DNA from 2 places in the Pasteurella atlantica genome. Region 2 is predicted to be linked to the other one. Evidence: riboswitches for the same ligand, from Rfam matches in the RefSeq annotation. Region 2 holds a riboswitch; the other holds the start of a gene.

Region 1 (3,424 bases), 890 kb from region 2:
GTATGTATGTATGTATGTATGTATGTATGTATGTATGTATGTATGGTTTTTCATAAAACACCCCATTATATTAGTTGATTTATATAGTTTTGGATAAAGATTGGCCTGCCAAAAAATATACATTTGATTGAGGGCATAGAAAAGGATGATTTTTTTACATTTTAGGGATGATTTTTTGATTTTTGTGATATATATCACAGATTAAAATTAAGATAATATCAATTTTTCATATAATTCATTGATGTGTAAGTATTGTATAGACAGGGTATGCCCTGTCTATTTGCTATATATTTTGTACAATCATACGTTTTACATTAATTAGCCACTGCACTTTGCCATTCTGCTTGCCATTTTCTTAATGTATCTACATTAGGTAAAGATACATTTAAGGCTTTATATACAGGCATAGTCGCAAAAGCAGGATCAATATAATCCACAATAACAGGTTTCATTATGTTATGTGTCGCAATCACTTTTTGTACTTCTTTTTTGTGTAAAAAAGCCAAAAATTGGCGGGCTAACTTTTGTTTTTTGCTGCTTTTCAAAATAGCGGCTACTTCAATTTGAGATAAATGTCCCTCAGAAAAATTGGCTGCAACATAATTATCATTTTTATCATACCAATGGTGATAGAGCGGCGAAGTGCTATAACTTAATACCATATCAGATTCACCTTTTAAAAATGCACCATAAGTTTCAGACCAACCTTTACCGATAGTCACAGTATGGTTAGCTAAATTTTGCCACGCTGTTTTTACTTTATCGCCATAAACACTGTTCATCCAGACTAATAAACCACGCCCAACTGTGCTGGTGCGAGGATCTTGATAAATGATTTTTATATCTTGACGATTAACCAATTCTGCCAAACTTTTAGGTGGTTTTTTTAATTTTTGTTTGTTATACACAAACGTAAACTCACCAAAATCATAAGGATAAAAAGTGTCATTCGTCCATTGTTGTGGCAAATTTAAATCAGCGATTTTTAATTGATGTTTAGTGAATAAGTCTGATTTTTCCGCTTGTTGTAACGAAAAGTTATCTAATCCTAACATTACATCTGCTTTCGTTTTCTTACCCTCTAAACGGATACGATTAAACATTGTAATACCATCTTGAAATGGCATAAATTTCAGGTTACAACCACACTCTTTTTCAAAAAGGGGTGTTAATACTGGTGCCACTCCCCATTCTGCCGTAAACGAATCATAGGTATAAACCGTTAATGTTGGCGTATTCGCTAAAACTGTAGTGGATAATACAAGTGTGGAAAGGATAACGAGTTGATGGTGTTTCATTTGATTTCCTTCTAAAAAATAAAAATAGAAGGATTTAAAACAGAATAATTAAATTGAACTGCCTCAAATCCCTACGCTGATATTACTCAGATCAGGTTCTATGGGTATTTCTCAGCTTTTGTAAAAAGTCACTAAAATGTAACCGCTTACCAGCACCCCAATGAGAACAGTAAGATTATAGAAAAAAGATCGTGATGATACAAGCTTAAACTTAATCAGTTAGAGGCGGTGAGATGTGATTAAGTATTTGCAAATTTTTATCAACATCTTACCGCTTGTTTTCCATAAACGTAATTCCATATAATAGAAGAGTGATAGGCAGTAATAATGAATAACATACCTATTGTAAAAAGTATTTTGATATCTTTTTATAAACTTCTCTCTTTTTAATATTCAGTATGTGTATGTATTTCTTATTTAATCAGTCAAAACCAACTCTCTCACTAACGCAGTCGCATAACTTCCTGACTCTAAAAAGAAGTTTAATTTCAATCCTTCATCAACAAATCAACTTATCTTTCACAATATCTACCTATATCTCCTGCGAGACTCTCAACAAATAACCTGCGTTCTATGTAGTAATATTCGATTCTATCAATAATACCAATTAAAGTCTCTTTAACATAAATACTGTTATTTTTTATAATAAAATAGTTTTGCTTTCTGAAGTCAAGTACATCTGCAATATCTCCCTTTCCATTACCACAATATTTCCATACAGAATTTTCTAAATTATTTTTATCTTTATAAAAAATGAATGTGATAGCTCCTATTAAAAAGAACAAGCTGATTACACCACATTTTCTTCTCATTCTGTTTCCTTCTAAAAGTTTAAAGCAATATTGATAAAGGTAAAAATTTTTATTTTATTAAAATATTTGCAAGAAGTTGTGATCATCTTACCGCTATTGATCTTGGCTTTTTCTCCAATCAGCCAATTCAATCTCTTCACCTGTAATGGCGTCCAAGTACATTATTTTCCCACTTTCTGGATAGATAACAAAATTATAATGTGTCACATAATTTGTACCATTATCTTCAACAACTTTTATACAATAATCTGTATTTTCTATTTCACTAGGGCTTTTAGAAATCAGTAATTTCAATTTCCTTTTACCATTGGATTTATTAACAATATATTGGTTGCTTGCTTGAACCTCTTTCAAGTTCCATATTCTATTCAGCATAGCTTCTTCTGTTGAAAGTTTCTCAACAACTTTTATAGAACCAGCAAGAGTACCAAACTCCACTCCCTGTAACCACTGATTTAAAGTATCAATTCTTTTATCTGTTAATTCTTTTAAGTATGTTGCACTCAATGTTGGATACATACATCACTCGTGGATTCGCATTTTCAGAAACAGGATATTTCATCTCTAATTCTGCATCTCTGAACTTTACCCATAGCCGTTGTGATTTCTTTAACTTTTCAATAAAAAGCGAAGCGGTTTTGTATTCTGATAGAATTGCTTGATACACTTCATTTAATTTTTTATCTGATTTTTGAAACTCAGCATAAGCTAATTGATTCATTTCAGTTTGGGTTTGTGCAAAACAAATTCCACTAAAACAAAATATGATAAATACGAATTTTTTAATTAGTTCTCCTTTAGCTGATTTTTTGGCACTCAAAAAATTCCCAAAAATCGCTTACGCTTCCCCATTTTTTTAAAAATGCGTTCTATCTTGGGTAAATCTTCATGTTTCGGAAAGTCCTGTTTTAGAGTTTCTAATAATGGTTCAGCACGTTCTTTGTCACCAAACTCAAGTAAATTCATCACTGTTGTGCTTATAACATCTCCACGAGCTTCAAAATCAGGTTGTATTTGTTCAACTGCATCAATGTACTGCAAAGCATGTTGATATTGCTCATCGACACGAGATTTTTCTAGGGTTGATAAAAAGGCTACTTCATACGCACTCAAGTATGCATCTTCGCTATCATTAATAGCACAAAATTTAACAAAATCATCCGCAATTACTGTATCTTCAGGACGATGTTTTGGAAATTTATCCCGAGCCATACCACGAAAATGATAAGCGTATGACAACAGCGGATCACCAATAAACCCCAGTTCTTCTAAGGTATTTGACTTAAGACCATATTCTTCAAGTAAATTGATTGC
Region 2 (3,424 bases):
GCAATAGTTAAAACTTGATTAATTTTCATAACTTATCCTCGCATTTTTTCGTACCATTTCATCATTTAATGCACCAAGTGAGTTGATAAATTTCACATAAAAGTCACCTGTTTCTGTTAAATTTAGAGAAGTTGCAGCTATTTCACCTGCAATCGCATAAGCACAGCAACTATTGATAACAGCGGTAAAGTAATCTTTTTTATCTACAACACTTAAAAATGCACCACATACCGCACTTAATAAACAGCCAGAGCCTGTAATTTTAGGTAACATCGGTGTACCATTTTCAATTTTAGCCACTTGTTTACCATTACTGATATAATCAATTTCACCACTGATTGCGACAATACAATGATATTTTTGAGCAGCAATTTTGGCTATTTCACTTAAATCAGCGTCACCTTTCCCAGCATCAACTCCTTTGGCATTCCATTCAACACCAGCCAAATAGGCAATTTCACCTGCATTACCTCGAATAAGATCACATTTCACTTCATCAAGAATACGTTTAGCGGTATTTTTTCTAAATGATGTTGCACCTACCCCAACAGGATCAAAAACAACGAGAACATTTACTGAATTAGCCGTTTTTCCTGCCAAAATCATTGCCTGAATTTGTGGTTCACTCAATGTTCCCATATTGATAACCAAAGCATTAGATAAAGCAGGAAGTTCGTGCATTTCTTCTAATGAATCAGACATAATCGGTGAAGCACCTAATACCAACAAACCATTAGCAGAGAAGTTAGCCACCACAATGTTGATAATATTATGTATTAATGGATTTTGCTGACGTATTTTAGAGATTAATTGTGTTTCCATTCTATTTCCTTTTTAAAATTAATGTTTATAAGCACAAATTAACCAAAGACTAAGCCGCCATCAACAATCAGATTTTGTCCTGTTACGGCTCTTGCCCACGGACTTGCAAAGAATGAGACCGTATCTGCTAATTCATCAGGAGTAGTTACACTGCCTAAGGGAGTTGATTGAGCAATAAAATCAAATACTTCATCAGGTGTGCCTGAACTGGCATCTGTTGTTTTTAATAATCCCCCTGAAACCATATTGACACTAATACCTTTGCTACCCAAATCTTTGGTAGCAGTACGGGTAAGTGCCAATAATGCTCCTTTTGCTGATGTATAGTCGTGATACGGCACCACAGGATTTTGAAATAAGTTCGTACCAATTGTAATAATTCGACCAAAATGGGATTTTTCCATATATGGAACAACTGCTTGTATCATATTTAATGCGCCAACTACTGCTGTTTTATGTTGTTGCAGTAATCTTTCTTCAGTTAAACTTTCAATAGTGTCACGTAAATCACCATTAAAACGATAATCAGCAAGGGCGTTATGCACTAATGTTGTAGGCTCTCCCAATTTTTCTATCACTGTTTGTAACATTTGAGCAATACTTTCTCTATCTCTTACATCTCCTTGTACTGCAATAGCGTTATTGCCTAATTCGTCAGCAAGTAATTCAGCTTGTTCTTTACTATTACGGTAATTAATGGCTACTTTTGCCCCCTCTCGAGCAAAAGATTTTGCAATAGACGCACCTAAACCTCGCCCAGCACCAGTGATAATAACAACTTGTTCATTTAGTGTTTTTACATTTGACATAAATATTCCTCTCAGTCATTTAAAGTGTAATAAATTTAATTGAAAATAGCCGAGAGAGTAGTGTTTGAAAAACAGAAACAGAGCAGTGCTTGATCGAAATTAAGTATGAAGTAGTATAAGCTTGTAAGGTACAAGCCACTATATGAATAGAGAAAATGATAGACATATTAACCTACTAAATGTAAGTTAATAAGCATCATAACTATTTGAAAATAAAATTGAAAAGATAAGAATTTCATTCTAGTTTCCTACGTCAGTGCTAACTGTTTCAGGTTCAACGGGTATTTCTCAGCTTGTTACAGCACCCCGACTAAATTCTGCGTCATTATAGTGAATTAAAGTGTGATTGCAAGAGGTTTATTGTAAGGGAGTATATTTGTAAATTTTAAATGGGATGTGACCGCTATATTCTATTGGCTTTTAATATAAGTAATTGATATATAAATATATTATTGTGTAAGCAGGGCATAACCTGTCTATTATGAAATATTAAATTTGTAAATTTTTGATTTGATCTACCCGCTATATTCGAGACTGTCTCCTAAACTGTGTAACTGCACTTTAGTTAAAAATTGTCACAAAACTGATAGTATTCAGAAAATCCAGCAGACATACACGAATGCCAAAACATTATTGGATAAAAAATTTTCTCTTCCTTACTCCATTCTGATGGCGGTTTATGTCTTATATTTTCATCAATTAAATTAACCCAATCACTTTCATCATTTTCTTTTAGAAATTTCAAATCAAATTTATTCATTATTTACCTCCTTTTTATTACTTCTTTTATTTTATATTTTTGAACGTTTCATCTTATTTTCAAATATATCAATATAATGCGCTATATTATATGCTGTACCTGTTTCTTCAATAGCTCCATCTATTTTACTTACAATATAAGGTGCATTTCCTGCAAGCTGATATGAAAAATCTTGTGTTTCAATGTATTTTTTGGACTGATAAAAAAACACCCAACAAAATTTGCTTTCTATGGTAGCTTCTTCAAGAATAACAACTTGATCTTTAAAATCACTTTTTAATAATTTTTCTATTTTGTTTTGTGCGTATTGTTTCGTTATCATTTTATTCCTTCTTCTTTTTTACATTGACGAATAGCAGAGTAGAGTAGGATTAAACTTCCAAATATATGTATCTACATTGTTGTACATTTATTTTTAATTTCTTTCCATAATTCTCTTATATACAAAGTTATTTCCCAACAATCTGACTCTTTATAACCCCAAAAACACCAATAATAAATGGTGTATTCGTGAATATAAAAATCTTGGTTAATGATAGGTTTTAAAATACGCCAATTTTTGTCAAATTCTTCTTGATTTTCAATTTCATCCAACGCTTGAAGCATCATTTCCATTAAAACAAACTTTTTATCTTCATCTGTCTCTTCTTTATAAGAACTAAAAAATTTTCTATATCTTTTGGGTTAGCAACTTCATACGCCCAATCTTGCATACCTTTATGACAGGGATAATTAAACTTAATTGATAATTCTCTAATTGCCTTTTCTGTTCCATATCTAAATTGGGGTTCTATAGTGTTCATTCTTGTAAATCCTCATCAATTATTTGTTTGATATTTTTATTTTGCTTTGTTACAAAACAAATAGATAGCGGTTAGATTTTAATAAAAATTTGCAAATTATTTATTTACAAAAATCCCATTAATCTTTTCTTCTTAGGTTTATTTGGTTTATTAAATTGTACAAATTCTTCCACTTCATCATATTCGCCCGTTTCATTGGCATAATCTAGCACATTTTCGACCAATTTAAA

The links. A riboswitch is a leader RNA that binds a small molecule or an ion and turns the genes downstream of it on or off. The one in region 2 is predicted to bind thiamine pyrophosphate.
Region 1: another riboswitch for thiamine pyrophosphate. It lies ahead of thiB (thiamine ABC transporter substrate binding subunit); the one in region 2 lies ahead of U9966_RS07075 (3-oxoacyl-ACP reductase).

What each region holds. Positions count from the first base shown of each region.
Region 1 covers NZ_OY856306.1:163,876-167,299, reverse strand. The annotation lists gene thiB (thiamine ABC transporter substrate binding subunit) at 315-1,298, opposite strand; TPP riboswitch at 1,349-1,468, opposite strand; gene U9966_RS00810 (hypothetical protein) at 1,811-2,110, opposite strand; gene U9966_RS00805 (hypothetical protein) at 2,204-2,629, opposite strand; gene U9966_RS00800 (lysozyme inhibitor LprI family protein) at 2,583-2,930, opposite strand; gene U9966_RS00795 (hypothetical protein) at 2,927-3,424, opposite strand, start outside.
Region 2 covers NZ_OY856306.1:1,493,304-1,496,727, reverse strand. The annotation lists gene thiD (bifunctional hydroxymethylpyrimidine kinase/phosphomethylpyrimidine kinase) at 1-29, opposite strand, end outside; gene thiM (hydroxyethylthiazole kinase) at 19-822, opposite strand; gene U9966_RS07075 (3-oxoacyl-ACP reductase) at 861-1,631, opposite strand; TPP riboswitch at 1,860-1,950, opposite strand; gene U9966_RS07070 (hypothetical protein) at 2,197-2,391, opposite strand; gene U9966_RS07065 (YrhB domain-containing protein) at 2,423-2,713, opposite strand; gene U9966_RS07060 (hypothetical protein) at 2,785-3,006, opposite strand; gene U9966_RS07055 (hypothetical protein) at 3,006-3,194, opposite strand; gene U9966_RS07050 (hypothetical protein) at 3,299-3,424, opposite strand, start outside.